Regions from separate parts of the Alkalibacter saccharofermentans DSM 14828 genome, predicted to be linked through region 2. Evidence: predicted binding sites of a transcription regulator. Region 2 holds the regulator's gene; the other holds the start of a gene.
What was found. Region 2 encodes Rex, which represses fermentation and respiration genes when NADH is low (regulators of the CRP and FNR family bind a similar motif). Its sites were predicted from a motif close to ATTGTTAANNNNTTAACAAT; they were not measured.
Positions count from the first base shown of each region.

Region 1: a site for Rex is predicted at 3,282-3,301, ahead of adhE (bifunctional acetaldehyde-CoA/alcohol dehydrogenase). Genes of this name have one in related genera too.

Region 1 covers NZ_FQTU01000011.1:5,508-11,660, forward strand. Annotated here, with positions in the region: gene BUB93_RS07900 (exodeoxyribonuclease III) at 1-431, shown strand, start outside; gene BUB93_RS07905 (hypothetical protein) at 465-1,055, opposite strand; gene BUB93_RS07910 (pirin family protein) at 1,254-2,102, shown strand; gene BUB93_RS07915 (2-thiouracil desulfurase family protein) at 2,130-3,065, shown strand; gene adhE (bifunctional acetaldehyde-CoA/alcohol dehydrogenase) at 3,344-5,947, shown strand; gene BUB93_RS07925 (cytoplasmic protein) at 6,067-6,153, shown strand, end outside.
Region 2 covers NZ_FQTU01000005.1:26,175-32,327, reverse strand. Annotated here, with positions in the region: gene tsaD (tRNA (adenosine(37)-N6)-threonylcarbamoyltransferase complex transferase subunit TsaD) at 1-18, shown strand, start outside; gene BUB93_RS04690 (ferritin) at 367-876, shown strand; gene abc-f (ribosomal protection-like ABC-F family protein) at 922-2,841, opposite strand; gene BUB93_RS04680 (redox-sensing transcriptional repressor Rex) at 3,062-3,712, shown strand; gene glnA (type I glutamate--ammonia ligase) at 3,879-5,207, shown strand; gene BUB93_RS04670 (hypothetical protein) at 5,221-6,045, opposite strand; gene BUB93_RS04665 (ANTAR domain-containing response regulator) at 6,137-6,153, shown strand, end outside.

The DNA.
Region 1 (6,153 bases), on a different contig from region 2:
ATTCTCAAAGAGAGCTTGCGAGGCTGGATTACAGGATGAAATGGGAAGAGGACTTCAAAAGATATCTTAAGAACCTCGAGGAGAAAAAGCCGGTAATACTGTGCGGAGACTTGAATGTAGCCCATACAGAAATCGACTTGAAAAATCCGAAGACAAACAGAAAGAACGCAGGATTTACAGACCAGGAAAGAGAAAAGTTCTCAAGCCTTTTGGAGGCGGGATTTGTGGACACCTTCAGGCATTTTTATCCCGATGTTACAGGAGCCTATACTTGGTGGTCATATATGTATAGCGCAAGAAAGAACAACGCAGGGTGGAGAATCGATTATTTTTTAATATCCGAAGCCATCAAGGAAAAAGCAAAGGACGCTATCATATATTCTGACATTACAGGATCGGACCACTGCCCCGTTGGGTTGTTCCTAAAATAATCAAAGGCTTGAATCTTGAGGATTCAAGCCTTTTTATGCCTGTACCGTTTCTTCGGCGAACATTATTGAAGGAATGCTCTCTGTTTCTTGCAGAAAATTTCGGTAGTCTTTTAATCTTCCCGAGTAAACTCTCGAAAACAGCTGATTAGCCTGGAAATCTCCCGGGGTCACGAATACGCAGGGCTTGTCAAATATGGGTCTGCCGCTAAATTCGAATACTGAAGCCACGAACTGTGAGCAAAAAAAAGCATCGCATCTTTGGATATGGATATTGAACATGATTCCGAAAAGTCCAATAAGGTTATATCTGTAATTGTCCCTGTTAAGCTCGAAAAGCTTTATATATTCTCGGATTTTATCATACGTCATGTCGTCTATATCGTGTAGACAATATACTGCACAATTGGCATTTGAAAAGATGATGCTGTCTATATTTTCCTTTACAAACCCGCCTATGATGGGATTGTAGTGCTTCTTTCGCCCGAAACTGTATAGCTCCTTCAAATCCTTGTCAAAGGAGATAGAGACGTGATTGTAGGGATCTTTCGTATACATTTTAATAAGCCTGTTGAGAACAGTGCCAGTATCGGTAAGAAGTATGTATATTTGGTTTTTGTTTTTCATTGGATACCTCGATTTTTTTTAATAAGCAAAAGAATTATATCAAAAATATCTCATGGCGTAAACAAAAAGCTTATTTAAAGTTTAAGTTGGGTTGATTTTTGCTAAAAACAAGATAAATGTGGAAGTGGATATAGGTTTATTTAGGCAAGAACAAGGGTATCTTTTACTATAGATGAGTGTTTGGAAGGAGCTGATAAAATGACGGTTGAAAGAAAAGTAAAGGAAATCATATACGGACACGACGGCAGAGACGGAGCAGGAGTAAACCTAAAGAGGGTTTTTTCAAGAGCTACTGTAGAGGATTTGGATCCGTTTTTATTGCTGGATGCTTTCGACTCTACCGATCCCAATGACTATATCAAAGGATTCCCATGGCACCCTCACAGGGGCATAGAGACAGTTACCTACCTTCTCGAAGGCAAGATCGAACACGGGGACAGTTTGGGTAACAGCGGCACCATAGATGAAGGATGCTGCCAGTGGATGAGTGCCGGCAGCGGAATAATACATCAAGAAATGCCTCAAGCCAGTGAAAGGATGCTTGGCGTACAGCTTTGGGTAAATCTTCCTGCAGAAAAGAAGATGTCTCATCCTGCATATAGGGATATAAGAAAACCTGATGTAGTGCTTGCAAGAGATGACGATGTCGCTCAAGTAAGGGTTATCGCCGGCAGCTATGGCGGGAAAAAAGGACCGGTTGGGGATATAGCCGTGGCACCTGGATTCCTAGACATACTATTGTATCCCGGAAAGGAATTTGCCGTTGAAACCGAGCATGAGGATACCGTATTTGCTTTTATTATAGACGGAGAGGGGATATTCGAAGGCGAGCTGCACTCTAAAAGGACAGGTTTATTATATGAAGATGGAGATCAAATCACCTTTAGCGCCGGTTCCCAGGAGGCAAGGGTCTTGGTTTTTTCCGGCAAGAAGCTGAAAGAACCGGTAGCCTGGGGAGGTCCGATAGTTATGAATACCCAAGAGGAGTTGGAACGGGCTTTCAAGGAACTGGACCAAGGCACGTTCATCAAGCACAAAAATTTTTAAAATTATTTATTTAGGGTAGGTGATAAAATGGACAAGGGACCGCTTGTTATAAGTAAAAAGCCTGTCGTTGGGATAAGTGCTTGTTGTATGGGGAGCCCTGTAAGGTACAATGGCAAGGGATGGAACATGCTGGATTCCATAGGCAGAGAAAAAAATGATTTTATATGGTGCCCCGTGTGCCCGGAAGTTTTTTCTGGGTTAGGGGTTCCGAGAGACCCTATCCATATAGCCGGTGATAACGGAGGGGATGTATGGAGAGGAACTGCCAAGGTATCGAACAGAGGCAGAAAAGACGTAACTTCCGAAATATTAGAAGGGTGCGTGACTGCTCTTTCTATACTGGAGAAATCCGAGGCAAGGGCATATGTATATCTTGACGGAAGCCCCTCCTGCGGAGTATACAGAACCAGCTTGAAAAACAAGAGGATAGGCAAGCCGCCGGGAGTATTCGGGTCCATGCTTTATGACAAGGGTTATTTCTTGATACCTGTTTTGGATCTTCAAAGTCCCATAAGATGGTGGGACTGGAAGAGAAGGCTACTGGCGTTTTTGTGGCTGGAAGATGCAGCCATTACAAATAAGAAAGAGCTTTACGATGTTTGGTACAGATATAAGTTTATATGTCAGGAGCTAGACGAGCCTTGGGCCAGGGAAAAGGGTAGAGAGCTTGCAGGCCTTTCAAATGGAGTGGATGAAGAATATATAAGCTTTTTCAAAAAAGAGATATTGGACATATTGAGAAAACCTTCTAAGACGAATAAAATAGTAAACAGTCTCTGGAAAAACTACAGCTACTACAGAAGGGTAACCCATGAAACAATAGAGGGGATATATGAACCGGACATTCCTAGAAACGTAACAAAAGTGGCAAAGGAGCTTGGAGTCATGGAAAGGGCGGCCTACGATAAGGGAGTTTTTTTTGGGACATCTCCAGTGATATACAAAGGATTGTCGAGAAGATAAGTTGATAGTTAAATAACAAACGAAATACTTTGGATTAAAAAGATCTTTGAAGGAAGAAATTCCGAAAAGATCTTTTTATTATGAGAAAAACACATTGATACAAAAGGGAAAAGCAGAAAAATACCTGCAAACGTTTAATCGGATTTATCGTTAAAAATATATCTAAAACCTATTGACTTGCAACTATTTATCGTAGATAATTAGAAACAACAAGACAATGATAAATAATTAACAAAATAAAAGTTGAGCTAAAAATACAAAATAACAGGAGGTTGGAAATGGCGGTTAAAGAGGTTGGCAAAGAAAAAATAGTAATGGAGAAAAATGCGTCTGATATAGTGGATGTTATGGCGGAAAAAGCGAAGAGAGCGCTTGATCAATTCATGGCTTTCGATCAGGAGAAAGTGGATGGAATAGTAAAGGCCATGTCCATGGCGGGACTGGATCAACACATGCCACTGGCAAAAATGGCCGTAGAGGAGACAGGCAGGGGAGTATACGAGGATAAGATAACAAAGAACTTGTTTGCAACTGAATACGTGTATCACAGCATAAAATACGACAAGACTGTAGGTACGATCAATATAAACGAATTGGAGGGGTACGAAGAGGTTGCAGAGCCTGTGGGGGTAATAGCGGGGGTCACTCCTGTAACGAATCCAACATCCACCACCATGTTTAAGGCGATAATAGCTATGAAGACTAGAAATCCCATAATATTTGCATTCCATCCTGCCGCACAAAAGTGCAGCTCAGAAGCTGCAAGGGTGGTAAGGGATGCGGCAATAGAGGCAGGAGCACCAGAGGATTGCATCCAGTGGATTGAACAGCCTTCGATAGATGCTACGGATCAGCTGATGAACCACAAGGATGTGGCCTTGGTACTTGCAACTGGAGGATCGGGGATGGTAAGAGCGGCATACAGCACTGGTAAGCCAGCCCTAGGCGTGGGTCCGGGAAATGTCCCATGCTACATAGAGAAGACCGCAAACGTGGAAAGGGCTGCTACCGACTTGATGTTGTCAAAATCCTTCGATAACGGCATGATCTGCGCTTCAGAACAAGCAGCCATCGTAGACAAGGAGATATCTAAGGAATTTGAATCATATATGAAAGAAAACAATTGCTACTTCACCACCGAAGAGGAAAGAGAAAAACTTGAGAAGTATGTGATAAACGCTGCCAAAGGTGCGGTTAATCCTGAGGTAGTGGGAAAACCCCCATGGGAGATAGCTAAAAATGCAGGTTTTGAAGTAGATAAAGACACGAAGATTCTAGTAGCCAAGATTAAAGGCATAGGACCTGCTTACCCGCTCTCAAGAGAGAAGCTAAGCCCGGTATTGGCTTATTTAGTGGCCGATACTATTCAGGACGGAATAAAGAGAGCTGAAGAAATGGTGGAATTTGGAGGTATGGGGCATTCAGCGGTCATACATAGCGATGATGATGAAGTGATCAGAGAATTTGCAGCCAGGATCAAGTGTGGAAGGCTGATAGTCAACTCCCCATCCACCCATGGAGCTATAGGAGATATATACAACACCAATATGCCTTCACTGACGCTAGGGTGTGGAAGCTTTGGGGCAAATTCAACGACTGCGAATGTAACAGCCGTGAATTTGATCAATAAAAAAAGAGTTGCCAAGAGGAGAGTGAACATGCAGTGGTTTAAAATCCCCGAGAAAATCTTTTTCGAGTTTGGGTCCACCCAGTATCTCGAAAAGATGCCGGACATAAGCAGAGCGTTTATCGTAACTGATCCAGCCATGGTGAGCCTGGGCTACGTTGACAAGGTGTTGTATTACCTTAGAAAGCGTCAGACTTATGTACACAGCGAAATATTCACAGAGGTAGAACCGGATCCTTCAGTAGAAACCGTCCTTAAGGGAGCAAAGGCTATGGAGAGGTTCAAACCTGATGTGGTCATCGCCTTGGGGGGTGGAAGCGCGATGGATGCAGCTAAGGGAATGTGGCTTTTTTATGAACATCCAGATCTTGAATTCGATTCTCTTAAGCTTAAGTTTATGGACATAAGAAAGAGGGTTTTCAAATTCCCTAAGATGGGCAGCAAGTCAAAGATGGTGGCAATACCCACTACAAGCGGCACAGGTTCTGAAGTCACTAGTTTTGCGGTGATTACCGATAAAGTCAAAAACATAAAGTACCCTCTGGCGGACTACGAACTGACACCGGACGTAGCTATACTGGATCCTGACTTTGTTATGACTGTTCCCAAAACCATAACAGCGGATACCGGGCTTGACGTATTGACCCATGCTATTGAGTCATATGTCAGCATTTTAGCTTCGGATTATACGGATGCACTGGCGATAAAGGCCATTCAGCTTGTTTTCGAGTACTTGCCAAGAGCGTACAGGGATGGGGGGGACAAGTTGGCGAGAGAAAAAATGCATAATGCGAGCTGCATAGCGGGTATGGCATTCACTAACGCGTTTCTGGGGATAAACCACTCTTTAGCACACAAGCTGGGAGGGGAATTCCACATTTCCCACGGGAGGGCAAATGCGGTACTGCTGCCCCATGTTGTTGAGTTCAATGGAAAAAAACCTAATAAGTTCGTATCATTCCCCAAGTATGAAACCTTTATAGCTGACAAAAAGTACGCTGAAATAGCGAAAGTGCTGGGGCTTCCGGCAGCTACCCCGGAGCAGGGAGTAAAAAGCCTTGTAGAGGCGATCCGGGCCTTGGCGAAGGAAGTAGGGATTCCGGCAACAATAGGGGACTGCGGAGTGGATAAAAAAGAATTTGTGAGTAAGGTTGATTTCCTGGCTGAAAGGGCGTTTGAAGACCAATGCACCACGGCAAATCCCAAAATGCCCCTGGTGAGAGAATTAGCCGAGATATATAAAAAAGCGTATTAAGAGATTCATACAAAATGTTTTGAGGGAAAGGACGCCTGCTGGCATCCTTTCCCTCGATTTAATTTGCGCGGCTATGGGTATATATAAAGAGATAAAAGATTTAAATGGAGGAGATTGAATTGAAAAAAACTGCGTTCTTTGCCTTCAGGGGACAGGAAATGTGCTTCGTTCACGTGCTGTTAAACGCGTTGGATCTTCATGAGAAA
Region 2 (6,153 bases):
AATCTTAAAATTGGGTGAGGGAGCATGAAAAGTTGTCTACACCCTGTTTGTAAACAGAATGTAAACGGACAGTAAAATGTGGATAAGTCTTTGAAAGGTCGAGAAATCAAGGTGGATAACTGGATGTTCTGTGGACAAGTAGGTGGATAACTGTGGAAAATGTTAATAACTCCATTGAAAACACTGAAAAAATTTAAGAATACTTAAAAGTGAAACCTTTAAAAATCAAGGGTTTTTGATGTCAAGAAAAACTTTATTGCAAATTAAATCAAAAAACAACCTGTGAATGGGCTTTTAAATGTTTGATAGGCAGCGGATGATGGTATATATAAATAGGTATAGTTTAAATTTAAGGAGGGCAATAATATGTTAAGCAAGAAACTTATTGATGAAATCAATGAACAAATAAAGTATGAATTCTTTTCGGCGCATTTGTATCTATCCATGGCTTCCTTCTGCTCGGAAAATGACCTGCCTGGTTTTGAAACCTGGTTCATAGCTCAAGCTGATGAAGAAAGATTCCATGCGATGAAATTCTACGGATTCTTAAACAGCAGAGGAGAAAAAGCGGTCTTAAAAGGCTTTGACGATCCAAAGGCTGATTTTGACGATATCGTAGACGTTTTTGCATATTCACTGGAGCACGAAAAATTCGTTTCCTCCAGAATATACCATTTAATGGATATAGCCCAGGAAGAAAAAGAATATGCCACCATAAGCCTTCTGAACTGGTTCGTAGACGAACAAGTAGAAGAAGAGGAGAGCTTCAGCACTTTACTGGCTCAGCTTAAAAAGATCAAGGGAAATCCTCAAGGTCTTCATATGTTGGACAGGGAACTAGGCTCAAGAGTCTTCACCCCTCCTGCAGCAGAGTAAGATAAATGAAACAATCCGGATCTTAAGATTCGGATTGTTATTTTTTTATGAACTTTCCTCAATTTCCATTTGTTTTACTGTCCAATCATCCATAAGCAGGGATAACTGTGATTTAGCAGATTCATAGTCCGAATTTATTTTGCAGGAATAGTCATAATCGTCGTAAAAGCCGTCAGAGCAAATGATTTTTTCCAGTTTAGAAATCTCTTCTTCCTTTACAATTATAGATTCTTCCAACCTGCTTATCTCTTTTTTAAGTGCTGCAAGCTCTTTTTTCTGCTTATTTTTAAGTTTTTTTTCCTGAACGATTTCAGTCTTTGTCTTCTCTGGCTGGCTGTTTTTTAAATCTTCAAGCATTTTTGCTTCCTGAGTCTTTTGGATGTAGTAGTCGTAGTTGCCCTCGTAAATCTCCAGATGGTTGTCCTTGAGCACAAATAGCCTGTTTACCGTCTTGTTTAAGAAGTATCTATCGTGAGAGACTATGAATAAGGTGCCGGTATAGTCAGATAAGGCGTTTTCCAGTACATCCACCGTAGGCATGTCAAGGTGGTTCGTAGGCTCATCCATGATAATGAAGTTGGCATCAGAGAGCATAGTCCTCGCAAGTGATACTCTGCTTAGCTCTCCTCCGGAGAGGACGTTTAGGGGCTTGAACGCGTCATCCCCATAAAACTTGAAATAAGATAGTATGTTGCGTATTTCACCTTCGTTTGCTTTGGGCCTGCAGTTCCATACCTCGTCCAATACCGTTGAATCCGGATCAAGTCCTGCATTATCTTGTCTAAAAAATGCGGGGATCACTTTTTGGCCCCAGTTGACTTGGCCACGATCTTGAGATAAATCTCCGTTGATTATTTTAAGCATTGTGCTCTTGCCGCTTCCATTGGCGCCTATGATGCCTATCCTGTCTCCTCGGAATACATTGAAGCTGATGGAATTGAACAGGTTGGAATCATAGCTCTTTGCCAGGTCATCCACTTCAAGCACAAGCTTAGAGCTTTGGATCTTAGGTTCAAATTTCATTGATACCTTGCGATTGTCGATAAACGGCTTGTCGCTTTTAGGCATCTTGTCCAGCATCTTTTCACGGCTGCGAGCTCTTTTAATGCTCTTCTCCCTGTTGAACTGCCTGAACTGCTTTATTATCTCTTCCTGGCGCTGTATCTCTCTTTGTTCCAGCTTGTATTGATGCAGCTGGCTTTCCAGGTTTTCCTGCTTCCTTCTGACATATTCGCTGAAGTTGCCGTTGTAACGGGTCAAGGTCTTGTTTTCAATTTCGAACACGGTGGTAACAAGTGAATCGAGAAAATACCTATCGTGGGAAATGATTATAAAGGATCCGCTGTAATTTTTAAGGTAGCTTTCAAGCCATTGGATGGTTTCTATGTCCAAAAAGTTGGTTGGCTCGTCCAAAAGAAGAAGCTGCGGGTTGGTGAGGATCATCTTTGCAAGGGATATCCTGGTTTTTTCTCCTCCGCTGAAAGCAGCGACAGGTCTGTCAAACTCTTCCGGAGCAAAGCCGAGTCCAATCAATATTCCACGGGCTCTGCTTTCGTATTCGTAGCCGGACATGTCTTCGAATTTTTCTGTAAGCTGAGCATATTTGTTTAGGAGACTTTCCACATCCCTGTCGTGATTTTTGGATATTTCAACTTCCATCGTCCTCATTTCACGCTCCATGTCGATTATGTGGTCAAATACCGATATGACCTCTTCGTATAACCGGTTGTCTTCATTTAAGCTGGATTCCTGGGAAAGATATCCGATAGACAGATTTTTGGCGTAGTCGATGCTGCCGCTGTCATAGGGGGTTATTCCTGCGATTATCTTGAACAGGGTGCTCTTTCCCGTACCGTTTTTGCCCACTATCCCTATTTTGCTGTTGTCATCTACCATAAAGCTTACATTTTTCAGCACGGTTTCCACGCCGAAGCTTTTTTCTATATTATTAGCACTAACTAGCATGATTTCCTCCAAGTTTGTTTTGCCTTTTTACTATCAATATATTACTATAATATTAGGGAATATTCAATTATACCTTTGTTTGATGGAATTGTATCCCAAGTTTGTATTCGGATTTGAAAAGTTAGTAAAAACACAATAAAATACAAAAACAAAAAATTGACAATAAAAATTCACATTGTTATAATTAAAATTATAGTTTTTATATGTGATCGAAAGGAGTATTGACATGCAGAGAAATTCAATAAAGGTCTCCATGGCTGTCGTTAGAAGGCTGCCTAAATATTATAGATACTTGGGAGATTTAATACACAACGATGTCATGAGAATATCATCAAAAGAACTCGGAAAACTTATGGGCCTTACTGCATCTCAAATACGGCAGGACTTGAATTGCTTTGGGGGATTTGGTCAGCAGGGATACGGTTATAACGTTATAGAGCTTCAAAAGGAAATTGGAAGCATACTGGGGCTTAGCAAATCGTATAACTGTGTTATTGTAGGTGCCGGAAACTTGGGACAGGCAATTGCCAACTATGAAGGATTTAAAAGAGAAGGATTTATTCTTAAAGCTATGTTTGACGTAAATCCGAGGCTTATTGGCAATACGATCAGAGACATCAAGATTCTGGATATTTTAGATCTTGGTGAATACGTAAAGAGCAATGATATACAAATAGGCATTATTTGTGTGCCTAAGGAGCACAGCCAAAGCGTAGCAGACACGCTTATAGAAAACAATGTAAAGGCAATATGGAACTTTGCACCGACAGATGTTTCCGTGCCGGATAATGTAGTAATCGAAAATGTAGCAATAAGCGAAAGCCTTTACACACTTACATATCTAATGAATGAAGACAGTTTAAACATTTAGATTCCTATTGACATCAAATGAAATTGTCTATAGAATGTATATCATAAACAAGTTTATACAAGACAATGACGTCTATTCAAGGAACATAGGATACCTGGGATAGGCGTTTTTTATATTTTTATATTTTACTCAGCTTATGAAACGAAATATAGAGGAGGCGCGTAATATGGCAATTACAAAAGACCAAATTTTACAAAATGCGAAGGATTTGGACGTGGAGTTCATTCACTTGCAGTTTACTGATTTAAACGGAGTTATGAAGAACCTATCCATCAGTTATGAACAGCTGGAAAAAGCATTGGATGGCGAAATCATGTTTGACGGATCATCCATTGATGGGTTTGTGAGAATCGAAGAGTCGGACATGTACCTAAAGCCGGATCTAAACACTTTCGTCGTATTTCCATGGAAGCCTCAGGTAGGCAGGGAAGCAAGGCTGATTTGTGACATCTACAATCCCGACGGCACGCCATTTTCCGGATGTCCGAGAAATATTTTAAAGAAAAAAGTAAAAGAAGCCGAGGATATGGGCTATACCATGTACGTAGGTCCCGAGTGCGAGTTCTTTCTCTTTGAAGTTGATGAAAACAACTATCCTACTCTTAAGACTCACGACAACGCAGGATACTTTGATCTTGCTCCTGTGGACTTGGGAGAGAGTGCCAGAAGGGACATGGTGGTAACCTTAAAGGAGATGGGCTTTGAGATTGAAGCATCCCACCATGAGGTAGCTCCTGGACAACACGAGATAGACTTTAAATATGCAGACGCTCTAGAGGCGGCAGATGACATCATGACATTTAAAATGGTGGTAAGGGTTATCGCTCAAAGACATGGATTGCACGCCACTTTCATGCCGAAGCCGATTTTTGGAATCAACGGCTCTGGGATGCACCTTAACCAGTCACTTTTCAAGGACGGAAAGAACGCATTTTATGATCCCGATGGGCCTTACGAGTTAAGCGACACAGCATACAAGTACATTGCAGGACTTATTAAGCATGCCAGAGGTATGGCAGCGCTTACCAATCCAACTGTAAATTCGTACAAAAGACTAGTTCCCGGTTATGAAGCACCTGTATATATTGCATGGTCGCCGAAGAATAGAAGCCCGCTTATAAGAATCCCTGCAAAACGGGGACCGTCAACCAGGGTGGAAATGAGAAACCCGGATCCGTCGGCAAATCCATACTTGGCTCTGGCTGCAAGCTTGGCTGCAGGTCTTGATGGTGTCAAGAACGACCTTGAGGCGCCGCCTCCGGTATTTTCAAATGTATATGAAATGGGCCTTAAGGAAAAAGAAGAACAGGGTATAGATTCTCTACCCGGCACTTTAAAAGAGGCCATTCAAGAGCTTCAGGCTGATGAGCTTCTCATGGAGACCTTAGGGCCACATGCGCAAGTTAAATACATCGAAAACAAGATGCAGGAGTGGGACAGCTACAGAACCAAGGTAAGCCAGTGGGAGCTTGATATGTACCTGACAACCATCTAAGCAAAAAAGCCGACTAATCATCGGCTTTTTCCATTTCGAAAGGAAATCTCCTTTCTCGGATGATATCTAAAAGTGAATTGATCTTTTCCTGGGTCCTTGTGGCCCCTGTGATTGAATCCAAGGGGGCGATCGAATCGTTTTGAATTATCTGATTGGTGTATAAACCGAACATTTCCCCAATAGACATCCCATAGTGCTGCTGGTATACTTCATCAAGATCCTCCATATCCTCCTTGGGCTCGTCGTTTTGGTTCATCTCGGTATACTGAACATCGATAATTACGTTGTTGACATATGTTATTGAAATTCTGCCCTTGTAGCCGTTGCTGTCGTACTCTCCGGCTTCATAGTAGATATCATCCATGGATATCAAAGAAGGATCGGTTAAGCCTCTCCTGGCGCTTAGGATTATGCTGTCTGAGAGTCTCTTGAAATAATTTCGCATGTCGGGAAAATCCCCGGTAGAAGGCAGGCTGTTAGTGCTCTGGTTTTTTATAAGGTTGGTGTAAAGGCGCAGATATAAGGCTTGGAGGTCTAGGTTGTGTTCTTCCTTGAAGGCTTCGAAATATTCAGCGTCGGATATTTTGTCCTTTCCATCCAAAGAAACCTCACGGTAATTTACCCGAGTGATGAGACCTTCTTTTACAGTGACAGTCATTTCAGGACGATAACCTTCGTTGTTGCCGTGCTCGAAGGAAGCAAAGTACTCTCCATCAGTCAGGACTGCAGACTGTTCAGGGAAAGGTATCTGGCCTTCGCTGTCATTTACATAGTCTTTTGAGCATGCTGAGAGCAATAATAATGGAATTAAAAGGATTAAAAAAAATTTTTTGGTCATAAATAACACTCCAAATATTTATTTTAGTAGATGAATGCTTTATAATAGAAGAAATTATATTAATTATAACATAAATAGGCAGGTAAAAAATATGATAATGGGTACTGT